Regions from separate parts of the Azospirillum sp. VT-I1 genome, predicted to be linked through region 2. Evidence: riboswitches for the same ligand, from Rfam matches in the RefSeq annotation. Region 2 holds a riboswitch; the other holds the start of a gene.

Region 1 (14,135 bases), on a different replicon from region 2:
CCGGGAGACCGCGCAGGAGTTCGAAGCCTGGACCCTGCGGGTGGGCAGCTTCTCCCGCGCGGCATAAGGAGGACAGCAATGCCACCGACCTATTGGCCGAGACCGCCGCTCACCCCGCCGGCCCTGGAACTCCAGCGCCGATACGCCGCCCATGTCCTTCTGCTGCGCGGCAGCCTGCCCGATGCGGAGGCCGCCATCGCGCCGTCCGGCGACGGGCCGCTGCGGCTGCAGAACCTCCACGACGACGGCACCGTGCGCCGCGGCCAGGAACTGCGCGTCGAAGGCACCTTCGAAACCGCACCGGTGCTGGCCCTCCTGCAAGGCCGCAGCATCCCGGTTCGGGTCGAATACGGCACGGAAGGCCGCGCCGCCGTCTTCCTGACGGTGCCGCAGGACTTCGACACGCCGGACGAACCGGCGGCGGTCACGCTTCGCTGGCCGTCGCGCAGCTTCGCCTGCGTGCCCCCGCTGCGGCTCGCCGCGCGCACCGTCACCGCCGCCTTCGAGATCGAGACCGGATTGGACAGGCCGCCGCAGGTGCCGGAGGACTGGCTGTCCATCGGCCGGTTCGACCGCCGCCCGGTCGCGGTCGAGATCGGCGAAACCGACTTGGCGCCCCGCGATTTCCAATGGCGGGACGGCATCCTCTTCGCGCACATCCCGGCGCACACCGAAGGCGGGCGGATCCGTGTGGTGACGGAGGACGGCACGCTCCACCGCAGCCACGATTTTTTCGTTCCGGCCCGGCAGCCGCCTGACCGGGCCGTCCACCGGCAAGGCCGGCGCCGCGCGCCCCGGCCGCCGGCGCAGGCGTCATCAAACCGGGGAGTGAGCCATGTTCTTCAAGTTCGCGGCCTGGAACAAGGGGGCCACCCCTGTCATCAATCCGGATGCGGATTGGATCGAAGCGCTGTTCAGGCTTCACTCCCGAACGCTGCTGGAAGCGCTGGACATCTTCTTCGCCACCCGCACCCTCCCCGCCGGCTATCCGGATTACGGCACTCCCGCCGACCTGCGGCCGACCGCCATCGGCGCTCCGCAACTGCTTGACGGAATCACCAAGTCGAACAAGGACGAACCCTTCGACCATCTCGCTTACGCCTATCTGGTCGAGAACACGCGGGCTTTCGAGATCTTCGACCGGGTCATCCGCGAATATGAGGCGGGCGAACGGTTCGAGACGCCCGATCCCGACACGGCGCTGTGGATCAGGACCACGGTCGACCTGTTCTACCGCGACCTGCCGAGCGGCACCGTGATGGCGCTCAGCAACTGGCTGCGCCGCGACCTGCGCTCGGTCCGCCGCAACGCCTATTACCGCCTTCTCGGTCTCGACCTGAACCATGGGATGGACGGCAACCGGGCCTATCCCTACGACAAGCCGCAGGCCGCCAACCGCGACTTCGTTCCGGCCTTCGAAGCGTTCCTGCGCGAGGTCTGGCGCGGGATCGCCAACCAGGCCAATGCGGTCGGCCCCAACGAGACCGACAATGCCGCCATCGCCGACCATGTCCGCCGCCTGCGCGAAATGCTGCGCATCCGGCGGAACAACGGCAACCTTCTGCTGGAGGAATATGTCGCTGTCGCCACCATGGGCTGGTTCCACCTGACCCTGATGGCCGACACGCCAGTCGTGCGGGCGTTGAAGGCGGAGGCGGCGAGCCCGGGCGACCGTCTGCGCAAGATCGGCGAGCGGGTCGGCGTTCCCGCCCATGCGCGGTCGGACAGCTATTTCAGCATGGCCTTCTCGCTGTCCAACCTCCTGTCCTTCATCGAGCGGGACAAGGACGCCACCGATCCGTCGAAGGCCTCCGCCTACTATATGGCGAGCAGCCCGCACCCCCAGCTCGTGAGCGACCTGCGGACGATCATCACCCACTGGTCGATCGCCACCGGTCGCGACATCAAGGCGGTCAGCGTGGCGCCCCCGCCGGCCGGCCGGCCGGCCCCGCAGCTCGTCCGCCCCGGCCCGGTGCCGATGCTGATCCGCACCGGCGAGATGACGGGCTGAGGCGGACGACCGCTGCGGCGCCTGGATATCTCCGGGTTATCCGCCTTCGTTCAGCGCGCGTCCCGGCGGGCCTGGGAGTCTTTGACGAATTGCGAAACCCGGCCGATCTCGCGGGGATCGGTATCGACGGTCCGCTGGTCGTTCGTGATCGCCCGCATCCCCTGGGACGAGGTCTGCCGGGCGGCGGGATGGTGTTTGCGCCGGTTGGCGCGCTTGAGGTCCAGCGCGTCCCGCGCGATGGCACTCTGCGGCCGGCTGGCCGCCTCTTCCATCCTGCGGCTTTCGCGGTTCAGGCGTTTCAGGGCGCTGGTGAAGATCTGCACCTTCAGCGCCGTGCCGCTGTTGTCAGCCGCCTCGCGCCCGCCGCGCGGCTCGGCCTTGCGGCGCATCTCGCGGCGCTGCTGGTTGGCGACGGTCCTGGCCTTGTCCCGATAGTCCCGGATCCGGCGCATGATGGCGGTGCGTTCCTCGTCGGAAAGCGCGCAGATCCGGGGATGGTGGGTCTGCTCGACCATTTCGAATTCCGCTGCCGTCAACCTCCGCCGTTCGGATGAAATCGGTACGCTCATTCAACTCCTCCTTTCGCGATCAGGACCGCCTCACGCTGTCCGCCATCTTCTTGGCGACCACAAGCAGGTCGCTGTCCGACGGGCTGCCCGCAAGCGTGTAGGCGGTGGCGCCGTTGCGCCAATAGACCAGCTGAAGCCCGCGCTGTTCGACGGCGTGCAGACCCTTGTCATCGACCGGTTCCTCGGCGACGACGAGAAGCGTCAGCATTTCGCCGTCCCTCTCGCGGTAGACGAACTGCAGGCCGATGCCGTTGTTCAGCGGCACCATGGTCGCCCGCACCAGCGTCAGCAGGTTCGGTTCCAGGTTCGGCAGGTTGACCGTGACGCTGCCGAGACGGTGGGGCAGCCCCTGCGCCATCGCCGTCAGGTCCGCCGGGGTCAGGTCGGAGAACGCAAGGCTCTGGCTGACCGCCGTCGCATGCATCTCGGCGGCCTGGTCGGCGAAGGCCGGCACGCCGTGCAGGGCCGTCTTCTGCTGATGGATCAGCGCCGCGACGTTGGCGCCGCCGACCAGCAGCAGGACCGCCGCCGCCAGCGGTCCGAAGCGCCGGACGGCGCGCTCCAGGCGCAGGCGGCCGTACAGGCGCCCGATCAGGCTTTCCGTCTGCCGGGGAGGATCGCCGAGCATCTGCGCGAAGCCCTGACGCAGCGCCTCCCTCTGATGCAGATAGTCGTGCAGCCGTGCGGCGACCGCGGGGTGGGAGGCCAGGAAGGCCTCGAACGCCAGCCGACGCTGGGGGTCAAGCTCGCCGTCGATGTAGGCGTGCAGGTCGGCTTCCCGATCACCGTTCATCCCGTTCCCCATCATGGCTCATTTCACCACCCGCAAAGGGGCTTGCCGTCGTCCCCGCGCACGTCGGCGCGCAACGCCTCCCGCCCGCGCCCCAGCCGCGACATCAGCGTTCCCAGGGGGATGCCGAGAATCGCGGCGGCCTCCTGGTAGCTCATCCCGTCGACCGCCACCAGGGTCAGCGCCCGCCGCTGGTCCTCGGGAAGCCGGGCGAAGGCCTCCATGGTGCGGGCGAGTTCGACATGGCTGGGCTGGTTGGGGGCGATGTCGCTGTGAACGAGGGGTTCGATGGAGGCCGCCGCGCGGGTCCGCACCTGGTCCCGCCGCCGGTCGCTGACATGGACGTTGTGCAGGATGCCGAACAACCAGGAGCGCAGGTTGCCGTCGGGCCGGTATGTCCGGGCGCCGGCGATGGCCCGCATCAGCGTCTCCTGCACGAGATCCTCCGCATCGTCCCGGTTGCGCACCAGGGTCAATGCGTAGCGGCGCAAGCTGCGGACCTGATCGGACAACTGACTTCGCAGGCTGAACGTCACATCGTCGCTCCATGATCGGCTTGCGGAACGGGCTGCTTCCATATGTTCGCGCGGCGGAGCATTTTAATCCCCGGCCGGGACGGATCGGCGTCGCCACCCCGCCATCATTGGGCGAACGGCACCAGGAGCAGGGCCGTGCCGGACACCAGCATCGCCGCCAGGCTCCGCCGCGCGATGACCACCGAGGCGGTCCCCGGCTCCATCTCTTCCAGCCGCATCGCCAGCAGGGCGCCGAAGAAGCCGGACACGGACGCCACCACATGCACCAGCGCCAGCGCGTTCAGCACCGGCAGGCCAAGGAGGAGCGCGACGACCACCAGGGTGGTTCCGTAGAGAAGCGCCTGGATCAGGATCGGCGCCCAATGTTCGCGCGCGACATAGGCCTCGAAGCCTTCGGCGAAGAGACTGGAGCGCTCGTCGGGGTCGGTGTGCAGGCTCATGACGGTCCTCCGCTTTCAATCGTTTCCGCCGTTCAGGCGCCGCGACGCACGGGTCGCGTTCGCCCGCGGCATGGCGCCGAACGACAGGAACATCAGCAGGATCAGCGCGACCCCGATGGAATAGGGCGCCCAGGCTCCGAGCTGCTCGTCGGTGATCCAGTCCAGCGCCAGCAGGAAGCAGATGGCGGTGATTGCGGCGATGGCGAGGGCAACGGTCCAGCGTGGAAAGGTCATGGCGGCCTCCGCGGTTCGGATGGCTCGATGCGGTCACGTCGTTCCGCCCAGGGGCGGCGCCCGTTCCGATCGTTCCTTTGAATTACGCTCGGGCCCGGGGATTAATCCGCCGGATTCGCCGGAAATCGCGAGCACCGGACATGGCCGGACACCCCGGAGGATGTCCCGCGGAGGAAAAGGGGTCGACGGCAAGAAGTGTTATGTTATAACATAACATGTATGCGTACCGACGAACGACCGGACAGGTATGAAGGATGAGCCATTTGCAGACACTCTCCCCGGCCTTCGGGGACAGGAACGGAACCGCCCGGCAAGGAAAATTCCGGCCGGCCTTCCGCTTCGAACCTTGACCTGTGCGGCCGGCTCGCTCATGAATGGCCCCGGTACTGGTTCTTCCGGCGGTCGCCGCCGGAAGCTAAGAGGGAATCCGGTGAGCCGCATCGCGCGGCGAGACCGGAGCTGTCCCCGCAACTGTGAGCGGTGAGCCGTTCCGTCATTTTCCTGCCACTGGCGCCCAAGGGCGCTGGGAAGGCCGGACGGACCGGTGTCGACCCGCAAGCCAGGAGACCTGCCAGCACCACAACGAAACGTCCTCGGGCGGGGTGTCCCGGTGGAACGCTTGCCTGCGTGCGTCCGGACTCCGCATCGGAGCCGCAGCACCTTTCGCAATGCGTCCGCCCCGATCCTCCCGCCCGAAAAGGCAGGATGCACGGATGACGCCAGCGCCTTCCCCCACAGGGGTTCCCCACCCCCGCCACACCCCCGCCGTCGCGGTGGAGGGGCTGAGTTGCCTGCTGGCCGGCCGCAAGGTCCTGTCGGATGTCGGCTTCACCGTTCCCGACGGGGCGATCCTCGGCATTCTCGGGCCCAACGGCTCGGGCAAGACGACGCTGCTGCGCTGCCTCGCCGGCCTGCAGGCGCCCTCGGCCGGGCGGATCCGCATCGACGGCGCCGATCCGCGCGCCCTGCGCCCGGCGGAGCTTGCCCGCCGTCTGGCGCTCCAGGCGCAGGATTCCGCCGCCGCACTCGGCTTCACCGTGCGCGATGTGGTGGGCATGGGGCGGCTGGTCCACCGCCGCTCCGTCTTCTCCGCAAGCGGGGCGGAGGATCGCGCCATCGTCGAGGATGCGCTGGCCCGGCTGGAGCTGGAGGCTTTGGCCGAACGCCCGGTCGAACAGCTGTCGGGCGGCGAGCGGCAGCGGGTGATGATCGCCCGCGCCCTGGCCCAGCGCCCGCGCATCCTGCTGCTGGACGAGCCGACCAACCATCTGGACATCCAGCACCGCTTCGCCGTCCTCGATCTGGTGCGCTCGCTGGGCATCACCGTGGTGATGACGCTGCACGACATCGAGCTGGCGGCGCGCTGGTGCGACCGCCTGCTGCTGCTGAAGGACGGCCGGCTGCAGGCCGACGCCGCCCCCGCAGAGGCGCTGACGGCGGAGCGGCTCACCGCCGTCTACCGGGTCGCCGCCGCCGTGGACCGCCGCCCGAGCGACGGCCGTCTGCGCATCGACCTGTCGCCGCTGACGAACCATCGACTGGATCCGGCATGATTTCGGCCCTTTTCCGCAAGCTTGTCCCCGGTGCCCTGCTGGCCGCCGGTTTTGCGCTGCCTTTCGCCCCCGCCCCTTTCGCCCCCGCCCATGCCCATGCCCATGCCCAGAGCTATCCGGTCGAGGTGCCGAACTGCTTCCAGACCGCCCGCTTCGACGCGCCTCCCAAGCGGCCGATGGTCCATGACGTCAACATGACGCAGACCATGCTCGATCTCGGGCTGGCCGACCGGCTGGTCGCGGTCTCCGGCATCGCCGGGGCCGAACGCCACCTGATCGCACCGCCTGGCGCGGTCGCCGCCCTGCCCCAACTGCCCGACCGCGCCCCGACGCTGGAAGCGGTGCTGACCGCCGACCCGGATTTCCTGTTCGCGGGCTGGAGCTATGGCTTCAACGAGGCCCGCGGACTCACCCCCGCCCGTCTCGCCGAGATGGGGGTCGCCACCTACACGCTGCGGGAAAGCTGCATCCGCATCGGCCCGCGCGAACCGATCAGCATGGACACGCTCTATGCCGACCTGCTAGCGCTGGGCCGGATCTTCGCCATCGCCGACCGGGCGGAGGCCATGGTCGCCGATTTCCGCCGCCGCGTCGCCGCGGTGACCCGGCTGACCGGCACCGCCGCCCGGCGACCGCGCGTGATGTACTGCGACGACTGCCACACCGACGCCGCCCCGCTGTCGGTGGGGCGCGAAGGCATGACCAGCCTGCTGATGGAGCTGGCCGGCGGCCGCAACATCTTCGACGACATCGCCAACAGCTATGTCCGGGTCAGCTGGGAGGAGATGGCGCGGCGCGACCCGCAATGGATCATCGTCAGTGACCACCGCGTCCCGGCCGAAGCCGCCATCCGCCACCTGCTGTCCGCCCCCCAGCTGGCCGACGTGGAGGCGGTGCGCAAGCGTCAGTTCATCGTCCTGACCTATGCCGAGCAGACCCCCTCGACGCGCAACGTCGATGCGCTGGAACGGATGGCCCGCACCCTGCACCCGGAGCTGTTCACGCCATGAGCCGCGCCCGCCCGCTGCGTCTGTGCCTGGTGCTGGCCGCCGCCCTGATCCTGTCGCTGTTCGCCGCGGTCGGCTTCGGCGCCGCCCGCATCCCCCTTCCCACCGTCTGGTCGGTCATCTCGCACGAGCTTTGGCCGGCAGCCTTTCCGGCGGACGGCTTCAGCCGGGCGGAACGCAACATCGTCTGGGAATTGCGGCTGCCGCGCGTTCTGCTGGGCGCGCTGGCCGGCGCCGGGCTGGCCGCAGTGGGTGCGGTGCTGCAGGTGGTGACGCGCAACCCGCTGGCCGACCCCTATCTGTTCGGCGTATCGGCCGGCGCCTCGGTCGGGGCGGTGAGCGTCATCCTGTTCGCCGGCGTGGTGGCCGGAACGCTGAGCCTGCCCGCCGCCGCCTTCCTCGGCGCGCTCGCCGCCATGCTGATCGTCTTCGCCGCCGCGCGCGGGCGCGACGGCAGCGTGACCAGCGAGCGGCTGGTGCTGACCGGCGTCGCGGTCGCCTTCATCCTGCACGCCGTCACCAACGCCCTGATCGTCGCGACGGCGGACCGCAGCGCCGACGCGGCGCTGTTCTGGATGATGGGCGGCTTCGGCACCGCGCGCTGGAGCGTCCTGCCCGCCCCCGCCCTGCTGACACTGTGCGGGCTCGGCTGGCTGTGGCTGCGGGCGGAGACGGTCAACACGCTGGCGCTCGGCGACGATGCGGCCCGCTCGCTCGGCACCGATCCGCAGCGGCTGCGGCTGGAGCTGTTCGTCGTCACCGCGCTGATGACCGGCGCGCTGGTGTCGGCCTGCGGCGGCATCGGCTTCGTCGGGCTGGTGCTGCCGCACATCGCGCGCATGCTGGTGGGCGGGCATCTGCGGATGCTGCTGCCGGTGGCGGCACTCGGCGGGGCCTTGCTGCTGCTGTGGGTGGATGTCGCCGCCCGCACCCTGTTCGCTCCGCGCGAGATCCCCGTCGGCGTGGCCACGGCCCTGGTCGGCGGCGCCTTCTTCCTGTGGCTGATGCGCCGCCGCGCGCCGGCCTGACGAAAGCCGGAAACCGATGACTCCCACCCTTCATTCGCCGTCGCGCGCCATCGTGCTCTACGGACGGGCCTCCTTCGACCATGGGCAGAACCTGAAGGCGCTGGCCGCGGCCCTGGCCGTCCTTCAGGCCGCGCGCGGCGTTCCCGCGACGGTGGCGACCGCCTATGCCGATCTGTCCGGCCCGGCCCTGCCCGCCGTGCTGGCGGAGCTGGAACGCGCCGGCATTGCGGACGCCCTGGTGATCCCCAGCATGGTGCCGGCCGACCCCAGCCTGTCGGCCTGGCTGCCGGGCGCGCTCAGCCATTGGACCGCCGCGCGCGAGGCGCGGATGACGGTTCGGCTGGCGCCTCCGGTAGAGAGCGCGTTGGACCTGCCGGCGGCCCTCGACCGCATCGCCGGTGGCCCGTCCGACAGCATGGACGATGTGCACGGCGTCGAGCCCAGCCTCGGCAAGCCCGGCTGGTCGGAGATGCCCGAGCATGGCCGGCAGCTGTTCTTCTGCACCGGCGCGCGCTGCCTGCATCGCGGCGCCGACGCGCTGTACCAGCATCTGCGCGCCGCGATGAAGCCCCACCGCGCGCTGAACGCCGGTCCCCGCCGGGTGATGTGCGCGCGGACCAGCTGCCTCTATCCCTGCAACCGCGGGCCCTTGCTGGTGATCCAGCCGGATGCGGTCTGGTATGGCGAACTGACGCCGGAGCGGATCGACCGCATCGTCGGCGAACATCTGCTGGCCGACAGCCCGGACGCCGCGGACATCCTTCACAGCAACCGGCCGGCGGAGGACGCCCCGATGGGCTGACGCCGCCGCCCCGCACCGCCCGGTGAAATCCGGGACGCCTTCTCACGACAACCGGACCCGACCACCCCCGCGAAGACCGCCTTCGCGGAACGCCTTTCCATGTCCTTTTCAAAGCCACCCAGGAGGATCATCGATGCCGCCCGCCCCTTCCCGCCCCAGCCGCCGCCCGGCCCCGCTGGCAACGCTGTTCCTGGTCGCCGCCGCCGTCGCGCCCACGGCCGCAAGTGCCGAGGAGGGCGACGCGCCGCTCACCCTGTCACCCGTCACCGTGACCGGGCGCTCGGCGGACGCGGCCCCCGCCGGTCTGGCGCTCGACCGGCCGAACAGCGGCGGCAGCCGGCTGGACCTGACCCCGCTGGAGACCCCGGCAAGCATCGAGGTGATCTCCGGCCGGACCGTCCGCGACCGCGGCCAGACCAGCGTGACGGAGGCCGTCACCCAGAACGCCACCGGCTTCACCACGCTGGCGGCACCCGGCAATGGCGGGTCGTCGCTGGCGACGCGCGGCTTCGCCGGCCATGGCTCGGTGATGCAGCTCTATGACGGCACGCGGCTCTATGTCGGGTCGGGGACCGTCACCTTCCCCTTCGACACATGGTCGACGGAGCGGATCGAGGTGCTGCGCGGCCCCGCCTCCGTCCTCTATGGCGAGGGGGCCATCGGCGGTGTCGTCAATGTGGTGCCCAAGCGCCCGACGACCGCGTTCCGCAACGAGGCGATGGCCGCCATCGGCACCGACGGCACCCGGCGCGCCGCCATCGGCAGCGGCGGTCCGGTCGGCGAGAAGCTGTCCTACCGGCTGGACGTCAGCGGCAACCGCTCCGACGGCTGGGTCGACCGCGGCGACAGCAAGTCGCTCGCCGTCTCCGGCGCCGTGAAGCTGCAGGCGACGCCTGACCTCGCCGTCACCCTGTCCAACGATTACGGCGACCAGCAGCCCCAGGAGTATTTCGGGACGCCGCTGATCGCCGGCAACCTCGACCGCGCGCTGCGGCATCGCAACTTCAACGTCGCCGACAGCGAGATCCGCTATCGCGACAACTGGACCCAGCTGAAGGCCGAATGGGCGGTGTCGGACGCGCTGACCCTGCGCAACACCGCCTATCACCTGACCAGCCACCGCCATTGGAAGGACGTGGAAAGCTACGCCTGGAACGCCGCCAGCCGGCGGGTGATGCGCGACAGCTACATCGAGATCTATCATGACCAGCGGCAGGTGGGCGACCGCTTCGACGCGACGTGGCGCGGCAGCCTCTTCGGCATGAAGAACGAGATGGTCGGCGGCTTCGACCTGAACCGGATCGAGTTCAAGCACACCAACAACGCGCCCTATGGCGGATCGAGCAGTGTCGATCCCTTCGACCCGGCACCCGGCCTGTTCCTCAACAGTGCCGGCACCACCCCGCGCAGCCGGTCGCGCACCCGCCAATATTCCCTGTTCGCCGAGGACCGTCTGTCGGTGACGCCGCAGCTGTCGCTGGTCGGCGGCATCCGCTACGACGCGCCGACGGTGGAGCGCTGGGATCTGGTGACGGGAACCAGCTACACCAAGGACTTCCGCGCCACCAGCTGGCGGACCGGCGCGGTGTACGAGGTGATGCCCGGCCTTGCCCTCTACGGCCAATACGCCACCGCGGTCGATCCGGTCGGGAACCTGATCTCGCTGTCGCCGACGCAGAAGGATTTCGACCTGTCCACCGGCCGGCAGGTGGAGATCGGCGTCAAGCAGTCCTTCCTGGAGGGGCGCGGCGAGTGGACGCTGGCCGCCTACCGCATCGTCAAGGATAAGCTGCTCACCACCGATCCCAACCGGCCGGGGGTGACGATGCAGGTCGGCCGGCAATCGTCGCGGGGGCTGGAGGCGTCGCTGTCGCTCGGCCTGTGGGAGGGCGTGCGGGTGGACGTCAACGGCGCGCTGCTGCGGGCAAGGTATGACGACTTCACCCAGTCCGTCTCGGGCCGCGCGGTGTCCTATGCCGGCAACGTGCCGACCGGCGTGCCGCAGCGCACCGCCAACGCCTGGGCGAGCTGGGCCTTCCTGCCGGATTGGGAGGTGCGCGCCGGCGTGCAGTATGTCGGCAAGACCTACGCCGACGCCGCTAACACCAGCGTCCGGCCCGCCTACACCGTGGTCAACGCCGGGCTGGACTACCGGCCGACCGCCGACACCAAGCTCAGCCTGCGCGCCTTCAACCTGTTCGACGAGGTCTATGCGGTGGCCGGCAGCGCGAACAGCTGGGTGCTGGGCCGCCCGCGCTCGGCCGAGCTGGCCTTCTCGATGAGCTTCTGACCTCGGGCGACCGCCGTCACTCCTCCGGGTTCAGCATCTCCGCCTTGCGGACGAGGTCGGCGACGGAGCGGACCTGCATCTTCCGCATCACCTTGCCGCGGTGGAGCTTCACCGTCACCTCGCTGATGCCGAGATCGCCGGCGATCTGCTTGTTCAGCCGGCCCTTGACCACCGCGGCCATCACCTCGCGCTCCCGCGGGGTCAGGGTCGCGGCCTGGGTCTCGACCGTCAGGGCGGCGGTCCGCTCCCGCCGCCGGGCGCGGTCGCGGAGGATGGCGGCCTCCACCGCGTCCAGCATGTCCTGGTCGCGGAAGGGCTTGATCAGGAAATCCGTCGCCCCCGCCTTCATCGCCCGCACCGACATAGGTACGTCGGCAAAACCGGTCATGAAGACGATGGGCAGCGCGATGCCCAGGCTTTCGAGCCTCGTCTGGAACTCCAGACCGCCCAGACCGGGAAGCCGTACGTCGAGGATCAGGCAGCCCGGCCGGTCGGGAACCGCCGCCGCCAGCAGTTCGGCCGTGCTGCCGAAGGCGCGGCTTTCAATGCCGACGGACCGCAACAGGTCGACCACCGCCTCCCTCATGCCGCCGTCGTCGTCCACGATGAGAACCAGCGGATCGTCCTTGGCTGATGACGGGGGCTGTTGCGGGGCGGAGGTCGGCGGCATGGCGGTCAGTCCTCTCGTGCCGAAGCCGGCGAAGCGATTTGCGATGGGATGGCCGGCGAAGGGGTGGATGGCGATTGATCGGATTGGGCGGGCAACGCCGCGGGAATGGTGAACTCGAACACCGCGCCGCCTTCAGCATGGTTGTGGACGCTCAGCGTGCCGCCGCAGGACTCGACGGTGGAGCGGCAGATGGAGAGCCCCATCCCCATGCCGTCCGGCCGGGTGGTGAAGAAGGGGTCGAACAGGCGGGCGCGGCTGCCCTCGTCGATGCCCCGGCCGCGGTCGCGCACGGACACCCGCACCTGCGCCATGCCCTGGATGTCCTCCGGGCTGTCGACGGTCACCGTCAGTTCGCGCCGGGGGCTGCCGGCCTCCGCCATGGCGTGCAGGCCGTTGGTGACGAGGTTGACCAGCACCTGCTGCAGCCCCACCCGGCTTCCCCGCACCGGCGGGACGCCCGCGGCGAAATCGGTGGACAGGACGGCACCGGCGGCCGACAGCTCGCGCTCCAGCAGCAGCGCCACTTCCTCCACCAGCCGGGGCAGGTCGATGGTCTCGTCGCAACGGGCGTCCTTGACCAGCATGCCGCGCGTCCGCTGCACGATGTCGGCGGCCCGCTTGCCGTCGCGGACCATCCGCTCCACCGCCCTGGCGGCGGTTTCGATGTCGGGCGGGTCGCGGCGCAGCCAGCGCAGACAGGTCTGCGCGTTCAGCACGATGGCGCCCAGCGGCTGGTTCAGCTCATGGGCGATCGAGGCGGACAGGGCGCCCAGCGTCGCGGCGCGCGCGGCGCGGGCGAGTTCGGCCTGGGCGGCCAGCAGCGCCTCCTGCGTGCGTTCGCGCTGGGTGATGTCAACGATGCCGACCACCACCTGATCGAAGCCGATCCCGTCGTCCGGGAAGCTGATGCCGAGCAGCACCGTCAGGGTGCGCCCGTCGGCGGCGATCAGCTGCGCCCGCCCCTCGTACCGGTCGCGCCCCTCCCAGAGCGCCAGGAGAACCTGCGGCATCGCCGGGTCGTCGGCGGGAAGAAAGCGTTCGAGCGGCCCCAGCACCTCCGCCCGGTCGGCGGCGCCCAGCAGTTCGAGGGTGGCGTCGTTGACGTTGGTGGTGACGACCAGCGCCCCCATCTCCCGCGCCCAGCCGGGATTGGCCTGCGCGTGGGCGGCAAGGTCGGTCACGCCGTCGGCCCGCAGGGCGTCGAGCGCCGCTGTCACGGCGGTAAAGTCCTGTTCCCACAGGGAAACGCGCGCCTGCTCGAACATGCTGCGGTAGCGTTTCTCGCTGCGCGCCAGCGCCCCGTTGGCCCGCACCAGCAGCGCCCGGGACTCATGGTCGCGCACCAGCAGCGCGCCGGTGATGAGGATGGCCGACAGCGACACGCCACAGCGCAGCACCGCCGACAGGTCCATGTCGTGCCAGTGGGACAGCAGGAAGGACAGCACCGCCAGCACGGCGCAGCCGGCGGCCACCCGCAGGATCCCACGCCGCGACAGCGCGGTGGCGGCCAGGAGGAGCACCAGGACATAGAGGACGGCGATGGCGCTCTCGATGTCGGTGAAGGTGTCGATTACGAACACCGCAAGCGCCAGCGGAATCGCAAGCACGCCGATCCGGCGCTCGTTCGGCCGACCGGCCGTATGCAAACTGCCCGGCACGGCGCCTGCTCCTCCGCTCGCTCCCATGCGCCCGCTTCCAACCCCCGCGCTGTGCCGTTGCGTTTCCGTCAGCCTAGCGGCGGGCTGCGCCCGCTTCTTGACGATTCTGCCGATGATTTGACGGATCTGAACCGGCCGCCGCCAGTCATACCTTGGTTTGCTTGGAAGACGCCCGGCAGCGGCATTACCATCCTGCCCCACAGGATTTTCCCCGACTGACACATCCGGCTGCAGGAGCCCGCCATGGTCGACGCCATCATCATCGGAGCCGGCCAGGCCGGACCGCCGCTTGCCCAGCGCCTCACCGCCGCCGGCATGACCGTGGCGGTCATCGAACGCAAGCTGTTCGGCGGCACCTGCGTCAACACCGGCTGCACCCCGACGAAGACGCTGATCGCCAGCGCCCGCGTGGCGCAGATGGCCCGGCGGGCGGCCGAATACGGCGTGACGCTGGACGGGCCGGTGCGCATCGACATGGCGAAGGTCAAGGCACGCAAGGACGCCGTCTCCGGCCGGTCGCGCCGGAATGTCGAAGCCTGGCTGCGCG
Region 2 (14,135 bases):
GCCGGTGCCGCGGGAGGACCCGCGCATGGCGATGGTGGTGGAGTTGCTGGCGACGGTCATGGATCAGCGCTCCCGTCCGAAGAGGCCCGCGGGCTTGATGAGAAGAACGATCGCCATCACGACGAACACGACGATGTTGGACGCCTCCGGATAGAAGACCTTGGTCAGTCCCTCCAGCAGCCCCAGCCCCAGCCCGGTGACGATGGCGCCCAGGATCGATCCCATGCCGCCGATCACCACCACGGCGAAGACGATGATGATGAGGTTGGAGCCCATCAGCGGCGACACCTGATAGATCGGCGCCGCCAGCACGCCGGCCAGCCCGGCCAGCGCCACGCCGAAGCCGTAGGTCAGCGACACCATCACCGGCACGTTGATGCCGAAGGCCTGGACCAGGGTCGGGTTCTCGGTCGCCGCGCGCAGATAGGCGCCCAGCTTGGTCCGCTCGATGGCGTACCAGGTGCCGAAGCAGACGGTGAGGGAGGCGACGACCACCCAGGCGCGATAGTTCGGCAGGAACATGAAGCCCAGGTTCTGCCCGCCCTTCAGCGCGTCGGGGATCGGATAGGGCTGGCCCGACACGCCATACTGGTGGCGGAAGGCGCCTTCCAGGATCAGCGCGAGGCCGAAGGTCAGCAGCAGGCCGTAGAGATGGTCCAGCTTGTACAGCCGCGACAGCATCGACTTCTCCAGCGCGATGCCCAGCAGCCCGACCGCCAGCGGCGCCAGCACCAGCGCCCACCAGTAGCCGAGCCCGAGAGAGGTCAGCAGCAGCCACGCCACGAAGGCGCCGACCATGTAGAGCGCGCCGTGGGCGAAGTTGATGACGTTCAACATGCCGAAGATCACCGCCAGCCCAAGGCTGAGCAGCGCATAGAAGGAACCATTGATCAGGCCGAGCAGAAGCTGCCCGAACAGGACTTGGGGCGGAACTCCCAGCAGGCTGAACATATCCGCGTCTCTCCCGGTTCGTGGTTGTTGGTTTTTTGTTTTGATTGAGTGATTGCGACCGTTGCCCCCTCCCTACCCCTCCCCGCTCTCGGCCGGCCAAAGGCCGGTCCGATCGCGGGAGAGGGAACTCCGCTGCCGCTTTGCTGACCTTCACGCCGACAAGCGTCCAGCCCCTCTCCCGCGAAGCGGGGAGGGATGGGGAGGGGGCAATACGCCCCCTCACTTCACCAGCGCACAGCCGCTCTGCTTGGGGTCCATGAACGCCGTGTCGGCCGGGATGGTCTTGACGACCTTGTAATAGTCCCAGGGCGCCTTCGATTCGGCCGGGGCCTTCACCTGGACCAGATACATGTCGTGGAACATGCGGCCGTTGGCGGCGATCTTGCCCTTCTTGGCGAACATGTCCTCGACCGGCGTCTCGCGCATCTTGGCGGACACCTTGTCGGCGTCGTCGGTCTTCGCCGCCTCGACCGCCTTCAGATAGTGCTTCACCGCCGAATAGACGCCGGCCTGCACCATGGTCGGCTTCTTGCCGGCCTTGGCCTCGAACTTCTTCGACCACTCGCGGGTCTGGTCGTCCATGTCCCAGTAGAAGCCGGTGGTCAGCATCAGGCCCTGGGCCGACTGCAGCCCCAGCGCATTCACGTCGGTGATGAACAGCAGCAGGCCGGCCAGGCTCTGGCCCGACTGGGTGATGCCGAACTCAGCCGCCTGCTTGACCGCGTTGATGGTGTCGCCGCCGGCGTTCGCCAGCCCGATCACGTCGGCCCCCGACCCCTGCGCCTGCAGCAGGAAGGAGGAGAAGTCGGCGGTGCCCAGCGGATGGCGGACCGCGCCGGCGACGGTGCCGCCCAGCGACTTCACCATCTTGGAGGTCTCCTCCTCCAGCGACTGGCCGAAGGCGTAGTCGGCGGTCACGAAGAACCACTTCTTCTTGCCCTGCTCGTACAGGGCGCGGCCGGTGCCGGCGGCCATGGCGTAGTTGTCGTAGGTCCAGTGGAAGCCGTAGGGGCTGCACTGCGCGCCGGTCAGCGCCGTCGCACCCGGCCCGGACATCAGGAAGATGCGCTTCTTGTCCTTGGTGATGCCCTGCACCGCCAGCGCGGCGGCGGAGTTCGGCACGTCGGCGATCACGTCGACGCCGCCGGTGTCCACCCACTCGCGCGCCTTCGACGCGGCGATGTCGGCCTTGTTCTGGTGGTCGGCGACGGCGATCTCGATGGCGGCGCCGGCGACCTTGCCGCCGAACTCCTCCGCCGCCATCCGCGCGGCGATGGCGGACCCCTCGCCGGCCAGATCGGCGTAGATGCCCGACCGGTCGTTCATCACGCCGATGCGGATGACGTTGTCCGACACCTGGGCGGCGGCCGGAATCGCGGTCCCGGCCAGCGTCAGCAGGGCGGTGCCGGCGAGAAGAAGCGTGCGCATCGGAAGGTCTCTCCCTCTTGGATTTATTGTCGGCCGGTCCCCGTCGCGGGAAGCCGGAGCCATATTCGGGCAAATCCCCGGCGGTTCGCCGCCCCGGCCCCAGGAACGGGCAGGGCGGCGTCGATGCCGGGACGGATCGGAAGGCTGGACGGGCTACACGCCGAGATAGGTGTGGAGCTTGTCCATGTTGGCGTTGAGCTGGTCGTTGGGGATCATGTCCACCACATGGCCCTCCTCCATCACGTAATGGCGGTCGGCGATGGTGGCGGCGAAGCGGAAGTTCTGTTCCACCAGCACGATGGTGAAGCCGCGCGCCTTCAGCGCCCGCACCGCGACACCGATCTGCTCGATGATGACCGGGGCGAGACCCTCGGTCGGCTCGTCCAGCAGGATCATGGTGGCGCCGGTGCGCAGGATGCGGGCGATCGCCAGCATCTGCTGCTCGCCGCCCGACAGGCGCGTGCCCTGGGTCGAGCCGCGCCCCTTCAGGTTGGGGAACAGGTCGTAGATCTGCGGGATCGTCATCCCGCCGTCCTTCACCACCGGCGGCAGCGTCAGGTTCTCGTCCACGCTGAGGCTGGAGAAGATGCCGCGCTCCTCCGGCACATAGCCGATGCCGAGCCGCGGGATGCGGTGCTGGGCCATGCCGATCAGCTCCTGCCCCTGGAAGCGGATGGAGCCGGTGCGCTTGCCCATGATCCCCATGATCGCGCGCATGGTCGAGGTCTTGCCGGCGCCGTTGCGGCCCAGCAGCGTCACCACCTCGCCCTGCCGCACCTCCAGGTTGACGCCGTGCAGCACATGGCTTTCGCCGTAGAAGCCGTGCAGGTCGGCGATCTCCAGCATCGCAGTCTTCGTCTGCATCCCGTCAGGCATGTCCGGTCCCCATATAAGCTTCCATCACCTGCGGGTTCTTGGAGACGACCTCGTAGGGTCCCTCCGCCAGGATCTCGCCGCGGCGGAGCACGGTGATGGTGTCCGACAGGTGGGCGACGACCGACAGGTTATGCTCCACCATCAGCACGGTGCGGTCGGCGGCGACGCGCTTGATGAGGGCGGCGGTGCCCTCGATGTCCTCATGGCCCATGCCGGCCAGCGGCTCGTCCAGCAGCATGACCTCCGGGTCGAGCGCGAGCGTGGTGGCGATCTCCAGCGCGCGCTTGCGGCCATAGGGCAGCTCGGCGGCCAGATGGTTGGCCCAGGGGGAGAGGTTGACCGCCTCGATCAGCTCCAGCGCCCGGTCATGCAGGTCGTAGAGCGTCGATTCGGACTTCCAGAAGTGGAAGCTGGTGCCGAGCGGGCGCTGCAGCGCCACCCGGACATTCTCCAGCACGCTGAGATGCGGGAAGACCGCCGAGATCTGGAAGGAGCGGACCAGCCCCATCAGCGCGATGTCGGCCGGCTTGGTGCGGGTGATGTCCCGGCCCTTGTAGAGGATCTGGCCGCGCGTGGGCGTCAGGAACTTGGTCAGCAGGTTGAACACCGTGCTCTTGCCGGCGCCGTTCGGGCCGATCAGCGCGTGGATGGTGCCGCGGCGAACCTGGAGGTTCACCTCCTTCACCGCCACGAAGCCCTTGAACTCCTTCGTCAGGTTGCGCGCTTCCAGGATGATGTCGTCGTTCGGTGCGGCGTTCATCGGTCGCGAATTCTCCTCCCGTTCGTCCTTATGTCGGGCTTAGAGCCCTTTGCTTATTTCCGGGCCTCACCCGGGGGCCGCCATGCGGCGGGACGTTTCACCGATTGTTGTACGCACGAAGCGTGCCAGGGCGGGGTTCGCTTCGTCCGTATCCGTGGACCCATTGTTTCTCCGCCGGTTTCGCCTCGTCCCACCTCCTTCCCGCTGCGGACCCTCATCCCGGAAAGTGTCGGATTTGCGGACACTCTGTCCGGCAAACATGACAGCATCCAAAGTGTCGGCATGCAAGATCGTCCGTGCGGCAGACGCCTTATTGCGGGCTTGCCAAATCGGCGCGGCACTGCGATGGTGGCCGTCCGACGGTGCCCTGCCCGTCCTGACGGGCGGCGGGGATAATAGGGAATGCGGTGCGGATCCCGGTCATGCCGGATCCAATGCCGTGGCTGCCCCCGCAACTGTGTGCGGCGAGCGTCCCGTCCATCATGCCACTGGCTTCCGGGCCGGGAAGGCGGACGGCGATGCGACGACCCGCGAGCCAGGAAACCTGCCGGCGGATGTTTCACCCTTTCCCAACCCCGCCGGGTGTGGCGGGACAGCAAGGATTGCCTTCCATGACCACCCGTTCCTTCCACGCTGCCGCCGGTTCCGCGACCCGCAGCGCCGCCCAGACCGCGGTCGCCGCCTTCGCCGCGATCCTGCTGGGCAGCTTCCTGCTGTACGGCGTCGGCTTCGCCCAGCCGCAGCAGATCCACGACGCGGCGCACGACGCCCGTCACTCCTTCGCGTTCCCCTGCCACTAAGCCAGGGTCATGGATCTGATCCGGCGGCTGTTCACAGCCGCCCTGGTCGCGGGCGTGCTCTCCGGCACGGCCGCTTCCGTCGTTCAGCAGGCGACGACCGTCCCGCTGATCCTTGAAGCCGAGAAGTACGAGGTGGTGACCCCGCCTGCCGCTTCCGCACCCGCCTCCGCCTCTGCCTCCGAGACGGCCCACCAGCATGGCCCGGTGCGCGAGGTCGGCGAAGGCGTGCCCACCACGCTGGACGAGGCGATGCGGCGCACCGGCCTGACCATCGTCTCCAACCTGCTGACCGGCGTGGCCTATGCGCTGCTGCTGTCGGCGGCGATTCTGCTGGCCGGCCGACCGGTCGATGCGCGGCGCGGGCTGGTGTGGGGTGCCGGCGGCTTCGTCGCGGTGTCGCTGGCGCCGTCCTTCGGCCTGCCGCCGGAGCTGCCGGGCATGGCCGGGGCCGATCTGGAGCTGCGCCAGCTCTGGTGGCTGGCCGCGGCGGCCGGGGCCGGCGTCGGCATGGCCGCGCTCGCCTTCGCCCGCAACCGCCTCGTCATCGCCGCCGCCGTCCTGGCCGCCGCCTTGCCCCATCTGATCGGCGCGCCCCACCCGGAAAGCGCCGAGGGCGCCGTCCCGCCGGAACTGGCCGCCCGGTTCGTCACCGCCTCGCTCGGCAGCGCCGCCCTGTTCTGGGCGATCCTGGGTGCCGCCTGCGGCTGGCTGATGAACGGGCTGGCCGGCGAGGCCGAGCATCGCCCGGCCCTTCGGGTCCAGCCCGGCGCGCGTTAAGGAGCCACGTCCCATGTCCGCACTCTCCAAGACGGCCGCCGGCAAGGTTCCGGCGACCGTCATCACCGGCTTCCTCGGCGCCGGCAAGACCACGCTGATCCGCGGCCTGCTGGAAAAGGCCGACGGCCGCCGGCTGGCGCTGATCATCAACGAGTTCGGCGATGTCGGCATCGACGGCGACATCCTGCGCGCCTGCGGCAACCCGACCTGCACCGAAGACGACGTAATCGAGCTGGCGAACGGCTGCCTGTGCTGCACCGTCGCCGACGACTTCGTCCCGGCCATCGAGAAGCTGCTGGCCCGGCCGGAGCCGCCCGAGCATATCGTGATCGAGACCAGCGGCCTCGCCCTGCCCAAGCCGCTGGTCCAGGCCTTCCACTGGCCGGCGATCAAGACCCGCGTCACGGTCGACGGCGTCATCGCCGTGGTGGATGCCGCCGCCGCGGCGGAGGGCCGATTCGCCCCCGATCCCGCGGCGCTGGAGGCCCAGCGCGACGCCGCCGGCACCGTCGATCATGAAACGCCGATCGAAGAGGTGTTCGAGGACCAGCTGCTCTGCGCCGACCTGATCATCGTCAACAAGACCGATCTGCTGGCCGACGGCGATCTCGCCCGCGTCGAGGACCTGATCCGCGGCGCCCTGTCCCACACGGTCGGCCGCGACGCCAAGCTGGTCCGCGCCTCGCAGGGCGCCGTCGATCCGCTGGTTCTGCTCGGCGTCGGCGCGGCGGTGGAGGACGACCTCGCCAACCGCCCCAGCCACCATGATGAGGAAGAGGGCCACGACCACGACGACTTCACCAGCTTCGTGGTGGAGCTGCCGCCGCAGCCCGATCCCGCCCGTCTGGCGATGACGCTGGAACAGGTCGCCGGCCTGCATGGCGTGCTGCGCCTGAAGGGCTTCATCGACGTGCCCGGCAAGCCGATGCGCCTTCTGGTCCAGGGTGTCGGCACCCGCATCCAGACCCACTACGACCGCCTGTGGAAGCCCGGCGAGGAGCGCCGCAGCCGTCTGGTGGTGATCGGCGAGACGGGGTTGGACCGTGATGCGGTGACGCGGGCGGTTGTTGGATAAGAGTTAGGGTGTCGCGGCGTTTGCCCCCTCCCTAACCCTCCCCCACCCTCGGCCGGCCAAAGGCCGGTCCGATCGTGGGAGAGGGAACTGCCGCCGCATAGCAAATCCACCCTCTCCTGCGAAGCGGGGAGGGAGGGACCCGGGCGTAAGCCCGGGAGGGAGGGGCACCGCCGCCGCTGGACATCGAACCATGCACCTGCTCGCCGCCCGCCAGGACGAACTGGACGCCGGCCCCCAGGCGGAAGACCTGGGGCAGACGCCGGCCGACCTCGTCATGCTGTCCTTCTCCGACAGCGACCTGACCGCGCTCGCCGCCGCGTGGCGGGCCGGGCGCGACCGCTTGCCCAGCCTCCGCCTCGCCAACCTGAACCGTCTCTGCCATCCGTTGTCGGTGGACCTCTACGCCGACAGCATCGTTGCCAAGGCGAAACTGGTGGTCCTGCGCCTGCTCGGCGGCAGCGGTTACTGGCGCTATGGCCTCGACCGCCTGTCCGCCCTCTGCCGCGAGCGCAACATCCAGCTCGCCGTCCTGTCCGGCGAGGCGCAGCCCGACCCGAATCTCACCGCCTACGGCACCGTACCCCCGGACGCCGCCGACCGCCTCTGGCGCTATTTCACCGAAGGCGGCCCGGCCAACATCGGCCATCTGCTGGCCTGTGCTGCGACGCTGGCCGGCACGCCCCTGCCGCATGAGGACCCGGCCCCGGTCCCCCGCTTCGGTGCCTATGACGGCTGGAGCGGCGCCACCATCCCCGACGCCCCGGTGGCGGCGGTGGTCTTCTACCGCTCCCACCTGCTGGCCGGCGACCTCGCCCCGGTCCATGCCCTGTGCGACGCGCTGGCCGCGCGCGGCCTCGCGCCCCGGCCGCTGTTCGTCGCCAGCCTGAAGGAGCCGGACTGCGCCGCCTGGATGCGCGCCAGCCTAACCGCCCAGAACGCCGCCGTGGTCGTCAACACCACCGCCTTCTCCGCCGCCCGAGACGACGGCTCCCCCTGGAGGCCAACGGCAGCCCGGTTCTGCAGGCCATCCTCTCCACCACGCCGGAGGCCGGCTGGCAGGCGTCGTCGCGCGGGCTTGCGCCGTCCGACCTCGCGATGAACGTCGTGCTGCCGGAGATGGACGGCCGCATCATCGCCCGCGCCATCGCCTTCAAGACGGCGGGAGAGCCCGACCCCGACCTGCAATTCGCCGCCCCGGCCCTGCGCCCGATCCCCGACCGGGTGGCCTTCACCGCCGACCTCGCGGCAAGCTGGGTCCGCCTGTCGCGCACCCCGCGGGCGGAGCGGCGGCTGGCGCTGGTGCTGTCCGACTATCCCGGCCCCGGCGGCGGCATCGGCCATGCGGTCGGCCTCGACAGCCCGGCCAGCACCGTGGCGATGCTGAACCGCCTGTCAGCCGAAGGCTACGGCCTGTCCGCAATCCCGGACAGCGGCGCCGAGTTGATGGCGACGCTCACCGCCGCTCCCACCCCGACCCTGTCGCTGGCCGACTACCACCGCCTTGCCCCACCGGAGCTGCGCGCCCGCATCGCCGCGACCTGGGGGGAGCCCGAGGCCGACCCCTCCTGCCGCGACGGCGCCTTCGCCTTCCGCGTCCTGCCCTGCGGCAATGCCGTGGTGGCGGTGCAGCCCAGCCGCGGCCACGGCCCCCTGACCACCGCCCAGCATCACGACCCCGACACGCCCCCCAGCCACGGCTATCTCGCCTTTTACCTGTGGCTTCGCCATGTCATCGGCATCCATGCCCTGGTGCAGATCGGCGCCCACGGCACGCTGGAATGGCTGCCGGGCAAGGCGGTGGCGCTGTCGGCGGACTGCTGGCCGGAGATCGTCGGCGGCGCCCTGCCGACCCTCTATCCCTTCATCGTCAACAACCCCGGCGAGGGAGTGCAGGCCCGCCGCCGCCTGGGTGCCGTGCTGATCGGCCATCTGACCCCGCCGCCGGTGGAGTCCGGCCTCTACGGTGAACTCGCCGCGCTGGAAACGGCCATCGACGAGTATTCGCAGGCGACCGGACTCGATCCGCGGCGGCTGGGCATGCTGCGCGAAACGATTCTCGACCTCGCCTGGAAGTCCGGCGTCGCCGCCGATTGCAACCTGCGCCCCGACGACGATCCCGACGCCATCCTGTCGCGGCTGGACGCCCATCTCTGCGATATCAAGGAATTGCAGATCCGGGACGGCCTGCATGTCTTCGGCCATAGCCCCACCGGCGAGCGCCGCAACCGCCTGAATGCCGCCGTCGCGCGCTCCGCCGATCCGGCCATGGTCGCCGCTGCCGTCGATGCCTGCGGCGAGGCGGAGATGCGGGCGCTGCTCGACGGGCTGGACGGGCGCTTCGTCCGCCCCGGCCCCGGCGGCTCGCCGGCGCGCGGGCGGGCGGACACGCTGCCGACCGGGCGCAACCTCTATGCGCTCGACCCGCGCGGCGTGCCGACGCCGACCGCCTGGACGCTCGGCTGGCAGGCGGCGGACGCGCTCATCACCCGCTATCTACAGGACCATGGCGATTGGCCGCAGCGGCTGGTGGTGGATTGCTGGGGCACCCCGGCCATGCGCACCGGCGGCGACGAGCTGGCCCAGGCGCTGGCCCTGCTCGGCGTCCGCCCGATCTGGGAGAACGGGTCCGGCCGCGTCACGGGGTACGAGATCATGCCGGCCGGCGTGCTGGGCCGGCCGCGGGTGGATGTGACTCTGCGCATCTCCGGCCTGTTCCGCGACGTCTTCCCGCAGCAGATCGCCCTGTTCGACCAGGCGGTGCGTGCCGTCGCCGGGCTGGACGAGCCCGACGACACCAACCCGCTGGCCGCCACCGCAAGGGCCGAGGAGCAACGCCTCGCCGCTGCCGGCACCGACGCGGTGGACGCCCGCCGCTGGGCCACCGCCCGCATCTTCGGCGCTGCCCCCGGCATCTACGGCACCGCGCTGTCCGGCATGATCGCGCGCGGCGACTGGACTGCGCGGGCCGATTTCGGCGCCGCCTATCTGGAGGGCGGCTGCCACGCCTATGGCGCCGGGCTGGAGGGCGTGCCGCTGCCGGCATTGTTCCGCCGCCGGGTGGGAGGAGCCGACGCCCTGGTCCACCACCAGGACCAGCGCGAGCATGACGTGCTGTCCACCGATGGCTTCATGCAGTTCGAGGGCGGCTTCGCCGCGGCGGCCGCGCTGGAGGACTCCGAACCGGCGCTCTACCATCTCGACAGCGCCGATCCGGACAAGCTCGCCGTCCGCACGCTGGCGGAGGAGATCGCCCGCACCCTGCGCGGCCGGGCGGCCAACCCGCGCTGGATCCAGGGCATGATGCGCCACGGCTATCGCGGGGCGGCGGAACTGGCGGCCAGCGTTGACACGCTGTTCGCCTTCGCCGCCACCACCGACGCCGTACGCCCCGCCCATTTCGACCAGCTGTTCGACGCGTATGTCGAGGATGCGGAGGTGTGGGACTTCCTGTCGCATGCCAACCCGGCGGCTGCCCGGCACATTCTGGCGCGCATGAGCGAGGCGCTCGACCGCGGCCTGTGGCATCCCCGCCGCAATTCCACCGCGGAGGATCTGCGACGCCTCCGGGAGATCACGGTATGACGAACCCTGTCGCCAACCAGCCGAGACGCCGCGGCACCTGCCCCGGCGTGCTGGCGCCTATGCAGGTCGGCGACGGGTTCCTGCTGCGCGTCCGCGTTCCGGCCGGCGTGCTGCCCGCCGCGCACGCCCGCCGCATCGCCGAGCTGGGCGAGCGCTACGGCAATGGCCTGATCGACCTCAGCCACCGCGGCAACCTGCAACTGCGCGGCATCGCCGCCGACGGGCTGGAGCCGGTGACCGACGCCCTGCGCGGGATGGGTTATGTCTCCGCCGATGCGGCGAGCGAGGCGGTGCGCAACGTCCTGTGCTCCCCCACCGCCGGGCTGGATCCCACCGCGCCGATGGACGTACGGGCGGCGGCACGTACGCTCGACGTACGGCTGGCGGAGGATACGGCCCTGCACCGCCTGCCGCCGAAGTTCGGCTGGCTGGTCTGCGGCGGCGGCATCGGCCATCTGGCGGACAGCAGCACGGACGTACGGTTCGACGCGGTGGACGGCGAGCGGTTCCGGGTGTCGCTCGGCGGGACACTGGCGAAGGCCCCACCGCTGGGGCTCTGCCGGGCGGAGGACGTGGCGGATGTGGCGTCGGCTTTGGGCCGCGCCTTCCTGGAGTTGCGCGCGTCGCTGCCGGAGCCGCCACGCCGCATGGCGGGTCTGGTCGCGGCAATTGGAACTGAAGAGATAGGAAAGCGCCTCTCCCCCTGATATCCCCTCCCCGCCCAGCGGGGGAGGGTCAGGGTGGGGGCAAGTGTCGCACCTCATGGATCTCTTCGGCTCCGCCGAACCCCCTCATCCTAACCTTCTCCCCGGGGGGAGAAGGGACGCATAGCCGGGAAAGTGGTTGCCTTCCCCTTCGGCCGCCTCGCCGCCGCCACACTCGCCGCCCTCGCCGCCGCCTGCGCCGAGATCCGCATCACCCCCTGGCGCGCCCTGATCCTCGTCGGCCCCTCCGCCGACACCGAAACCGTCGCCCATGCCCACGGCGCCATCCTGTCGCACACCGACCGCCGGCTGAAGCTGACGGCCTGCAGCGGGGCCGGCGGCTGCGATGTCGGCACCACCGACACCCATGCGACGGCGCTCGCCATCGCCGAGCGCGCAGGCCCCTTGCTGGACCATGTGCGAATGGTGCATGTGTCGGGCTGCGCCAAGGGCTGCGCCCACCCCGCCATCGCCGATGTCACCCTGACCGCACGCGACGGGGTGTATGACGTCGCTCTGAACGCAAAACCCGGTGACGATTCCCCGCACACCGGCCTGTCCCCCGCCGACGCCGTGGCCCGCGTCGCGGATCTGTTGACCGAGGAGTCCACCGGTGCCTGAGCCGCTCTACGACTATATCCGCGACGGAGCGGCCATCTACCGCCAGTCCTTCGCCACCATCCGGGCGGAGGCCGACCTGTCCGCCATCCCCGGCGACCTGAAGCCGGTGGCGGTGCGCGTCATCCACGCCTGCGGCATGGTCGATGCGGCCCAGGACCTGCTGTTCTCCGCCAACGTCGGCGCCGCTGCCCGCGCCGCCCTGCGCGCCGGTGCCCCGATCCTTTGCGACAGCGAGATGGTCGCCCATGGCGTGACCCGCGCCCGCCTGCCGGCCGACAACGCGGTCGTCTGCACGCTCCGCGACCCCGCCGTGCCCGATCTGGCGAAGAGCATCGGCAACACCCGCTCCGCCGCGGCGCTCGATTTGTGGGGAGACCGGCTGGGCGGATCGGTGGTCGCCATCGGCAATGCGCCGACCGCGCTGTTCTACCTGCTGGAGATGCTGGCCGCGGGTGCGCCCAAGCCGGCGGCGATCCTCGGTTTCCCCGTCGGCTTCGTCGGGGCGATGGAAAGCAAGGAGGCGCTGGCCGAGAACCCCTTCGGCGTTCCCTATCTGGCGATCCGCGGCCGGCGCGGCGGCAGCGCCATGGCCGCCGCCGCCGTCAACGCCCTGGCGAGCGACGTCGAATGAGCGGCGAGCCCCTTCCCCGGCACCCTGTTCGGCGTCGGCGTCGGCCCCGGCGACCCTGAACTGATGACGCTGAAGGCGGTGCGCACCATCGGCGCCTGCCCGGTCGTCGCCTATTTCTGCAAGCGCGGTACCCGGGGCCAGGCCCGCCGCATCGCCGACCAAGCCATCACGCCCGGCCAGATCGAGCTGCCGATGGTCTATCCGGTGACGGTGGAACTGCCGCCGACCCACCCGGACTATGGCCGGCAGATCGAAGCCTTCTTCGACGAGTCCGCCGAGCGCATCGCGGAGCATCTCGCCGCCGGCCGTTCGGTCGCGGCACTGAACGAGGGGGATCCGTTCTTCTACGGCTCCTTCATGCATCTGTTCCTGCGGCTGTCCGGCCGCTTCCGGGCGGAGGTCATTCCCGGCGTCACCAGCATGGTGTGCAGCGCCTCGTTGCTGCCGCGCCCGCTGATGCTGCGTGACGACGTGCTGTCGGTGATCCCCGGCACGCTGGACGAGGCGGCGCTGGTTCGCGCCCTGACCGCTGCCGACGCCTGCGTGGTGATGAAGCTGGGCCAGAACCTGCCCAAGGTCCGCCGCGCCATCGCCGCCGCCGGTCTGGCCGAGCGGGCGTGGTACGTCGAGCGCGCCAGCATGGACGAACAGCGCTTCATGCCGTTCCTGGAGGCGCCGGACGTCGCCCCCTACTTCTCCCAGATCGTCATTCCGGGCGAGGGCAAGCGCGGATGACTGCCCCGGAGAACAATGGCTGGCTTAAGGTTGTGGGGCTCGGCCCCGGCCCCGAGGATTGGCTGACGCCGGAAGCCCGGCGCGATCTGGCCGAGGCGACCGACCTCGTCGGCTATTTCCCCTATGTGGAGCGGGTGCCGCCGGGAGATCAGGTGCGCCACGCCTCCGACAACCGGGTGGAGTTGGACCGCGCCCGCTTCGCCTTGGATTTGGCGGCGCAGGGCCGGCGGGTGGCGGTGGTGTCGGGCGGCGATCCCGGCATCTTTGCCATGGCCGCCGCCATCTTCGAGGCGCTGGACGATCCGGCTGCGCCAGAGGCTTGGCATGCGGTGCCTCTGTCGGTCGACCCCGGCGTGTCCGCCATGCAGGCCGCCGCCGCCCGGGCCGGGGCGCCGCTGGGGCATGATTTCTGCGCCATCTCGCTGTCCGACAATCTGAAGCCGTGGGAGGTGGTGCTGAAGCGCCTGCGTCTGGCGGCGGAGGCGGATTTCGTCATCGCGCTCTACAACCCGATCTCCAAGGCCCGACCCTGGCAGCTTGGCGCCGCCTTCGACGCCCTCCGCGACATCCGCGCGCCCGAGACCCCCATCGTGCTGGGCCGCGCAATCGGCCGCCCGGACGAGGAGCTGACCGTGACCACGCTCGGCGAGGTGCGGGCAGAACAGGCCGACATGCGCACGCTGGTCATCATCGGCGCCTCGCACACGCGGTTCGTCGCGCGGGCGGACGGCGGGCGCTGGGTGTATACGCCCCGGCATTATCGGGGGTGAGGATGGGTTCCACGACCAATCCACCGCGAGTAACCCTCTCCCCCCGGGGAGAGGGCTGGGTGAGGGGGACGCGCCACGAGGATTCCCGGGAAGTCACGCGGTGCATCCCCCTCACCCCGACCCTCTCCCCGGGGGGAGAGGGAGAATGCGCGGGGGAGAGGCTTAACCCACCCCCTCCAGCCACGCCACCGCCGCATCGACGTCGTGCAGCTCCGCCACGCCATTGCCCGCCGGCCGCTCCACCATCACCACCGGCAGGCCCAGCTGGCGCGCGGCTTCCAGCTTGGCGTCGGTGGCGCGTCCGCCGCTGTTCTTGCTCACCACCACCTCAATCCGCTCTCGGCGCATCAGCGCCAGTTCGCCCTCCACGGTGAACGGACCGCGATCGAGGAGCAGGGTCATCCGCGGCAGGGCCGGCATCGGCT

The links. A riboswitch is a leader RNA that binds a small molecule or an ion and turns the genes downstream of it on or off. The one in region 2 is predicted to bind cobalamin.
Region 1: another riboswitch for cobalamin. It lies ahead of AB8P05_RS16870 (ABC transporter ATP-binding protein); the one in region 2 lies ahead of AB8P05_RS28205 (CbtB domain-containing protein).

Annotation. Positions count from the first base shown of each region.
Region 1 covers NZ_CP168802.1:636,680-650,814, reverse strand. The annotation lists gene AB8P05_RS16905 (hypothetical protein) at 1-67, shown strand, start outside; gene AB8P05_RS16900 (hypothetical protein) at 836-2,011, shown strand; gene AB8P05_RS16895 (hypothetical protein) at 2,062-2,526, opposite strand; gene AB8P05_RS16890 (anti-sigma factor family protein) at 2,600-3,373, opposite strand; gene AB8P05_RS16885 (sigma-70 family RNA polymerase sigma factor) at 3,397-3,906, opposite strand; gene AB8P05_RS16880 (hypothetical protein) at 4,011-4,346, opposite strand; gene AB8P05_RS16875 (hypothetical protein) at 4,362-4,580, opposite strand; cobalamin riboswitch at 4,951-5,170, shown strand; gene AB8P05_RS16870 (ABC transporter ATP-binding protein) at 5,294-6,133, shown strand; gene AB8P05_RS16865 (ABC transporter substrate-binding protein) at 6,130-7,143, shown strand; gene AB8P05_RS16860 (FecCD family ABC transporter permease) at 7,140-8,168, shown strand; gene AB8P05_RS16855 ((2Fe-2S) ferredoxin domain-containing protein) at 8,185-8,970, shown strand; gene AB8P05_RS16850 (TonB-dependent receptor) at 9,104-11,260, shown strand; gene AB8P05_RS16845 (response regulator transcription factor) at 11,277-11,930, opposite strand; gene AB8P05_RS16840 (sensor histidine kinase) at 11,936-13,588, opposite strand; gene AB8P05_RS16835 (FAD-containing oxidoreductase) at 13,832-14,135, shown strand, end outside.
Region 2 covers NZ_CP168805.1:538,218-552,352, reverse strand. The annotation lists gene AB8P05_RS28230 (branched-chain amino acid ABC transporter permease) at 1-27, opposite strand, end outside; gene AB8P05_RS28225 (branched-chain amino acid ABC transporter permease) at 64-951, opposite strand; gene AB8P05_RS28220 (ABC transporter substrate-binding protein) at 1,171-2,379, opposite strand; gene AB8P05_RS28215 (ABC transporter ATP-binding protein) at 2,533-3,255, opposite strand; gene AB8P05_RS28210 (ABC transporter ATP-binding protein) at 3,248-4,015, opposite strand; cobalamin riboswitch at 4,359-4,581, shown strand; gene AB8P05_RS28205 (CbtB domain-containing protein) at 4,627-4,815, shown strand; gene AB8P05_RS28200 (CbtA family protein) at 4,825-5,592, shown strand; gene cobW (cobalamin biosynthesis protein CobW) at 5,606-6,667, shown strand; partial or broken gene cobN (cobaltochelatase subunit CobN) at 6,858-10,249, shown strand; gene AB8P05_RS28185 (hypothetical protein) at 10,246-10,956, shown strand; gene AB8P05_RS28180 (hypothetical protein) at 11,089-11,574, shown strand; gene AB8P05_RS28175 (precorrin-8X methylmutase) at 11,567-12,205, shown strand; gene AB8P05_RS28170 (precorrin-2 C(20)-methyltransferase) at 12,269-12,940, shown strand; gene cobJ (precorrin-3B C(17)-methyltransferase) at 12,937-13,710, shown strand; gene AB8P05_RS28160 (cobalt-precorrin-6A reductase) at 13,873-14,135, opposite strand, start outside.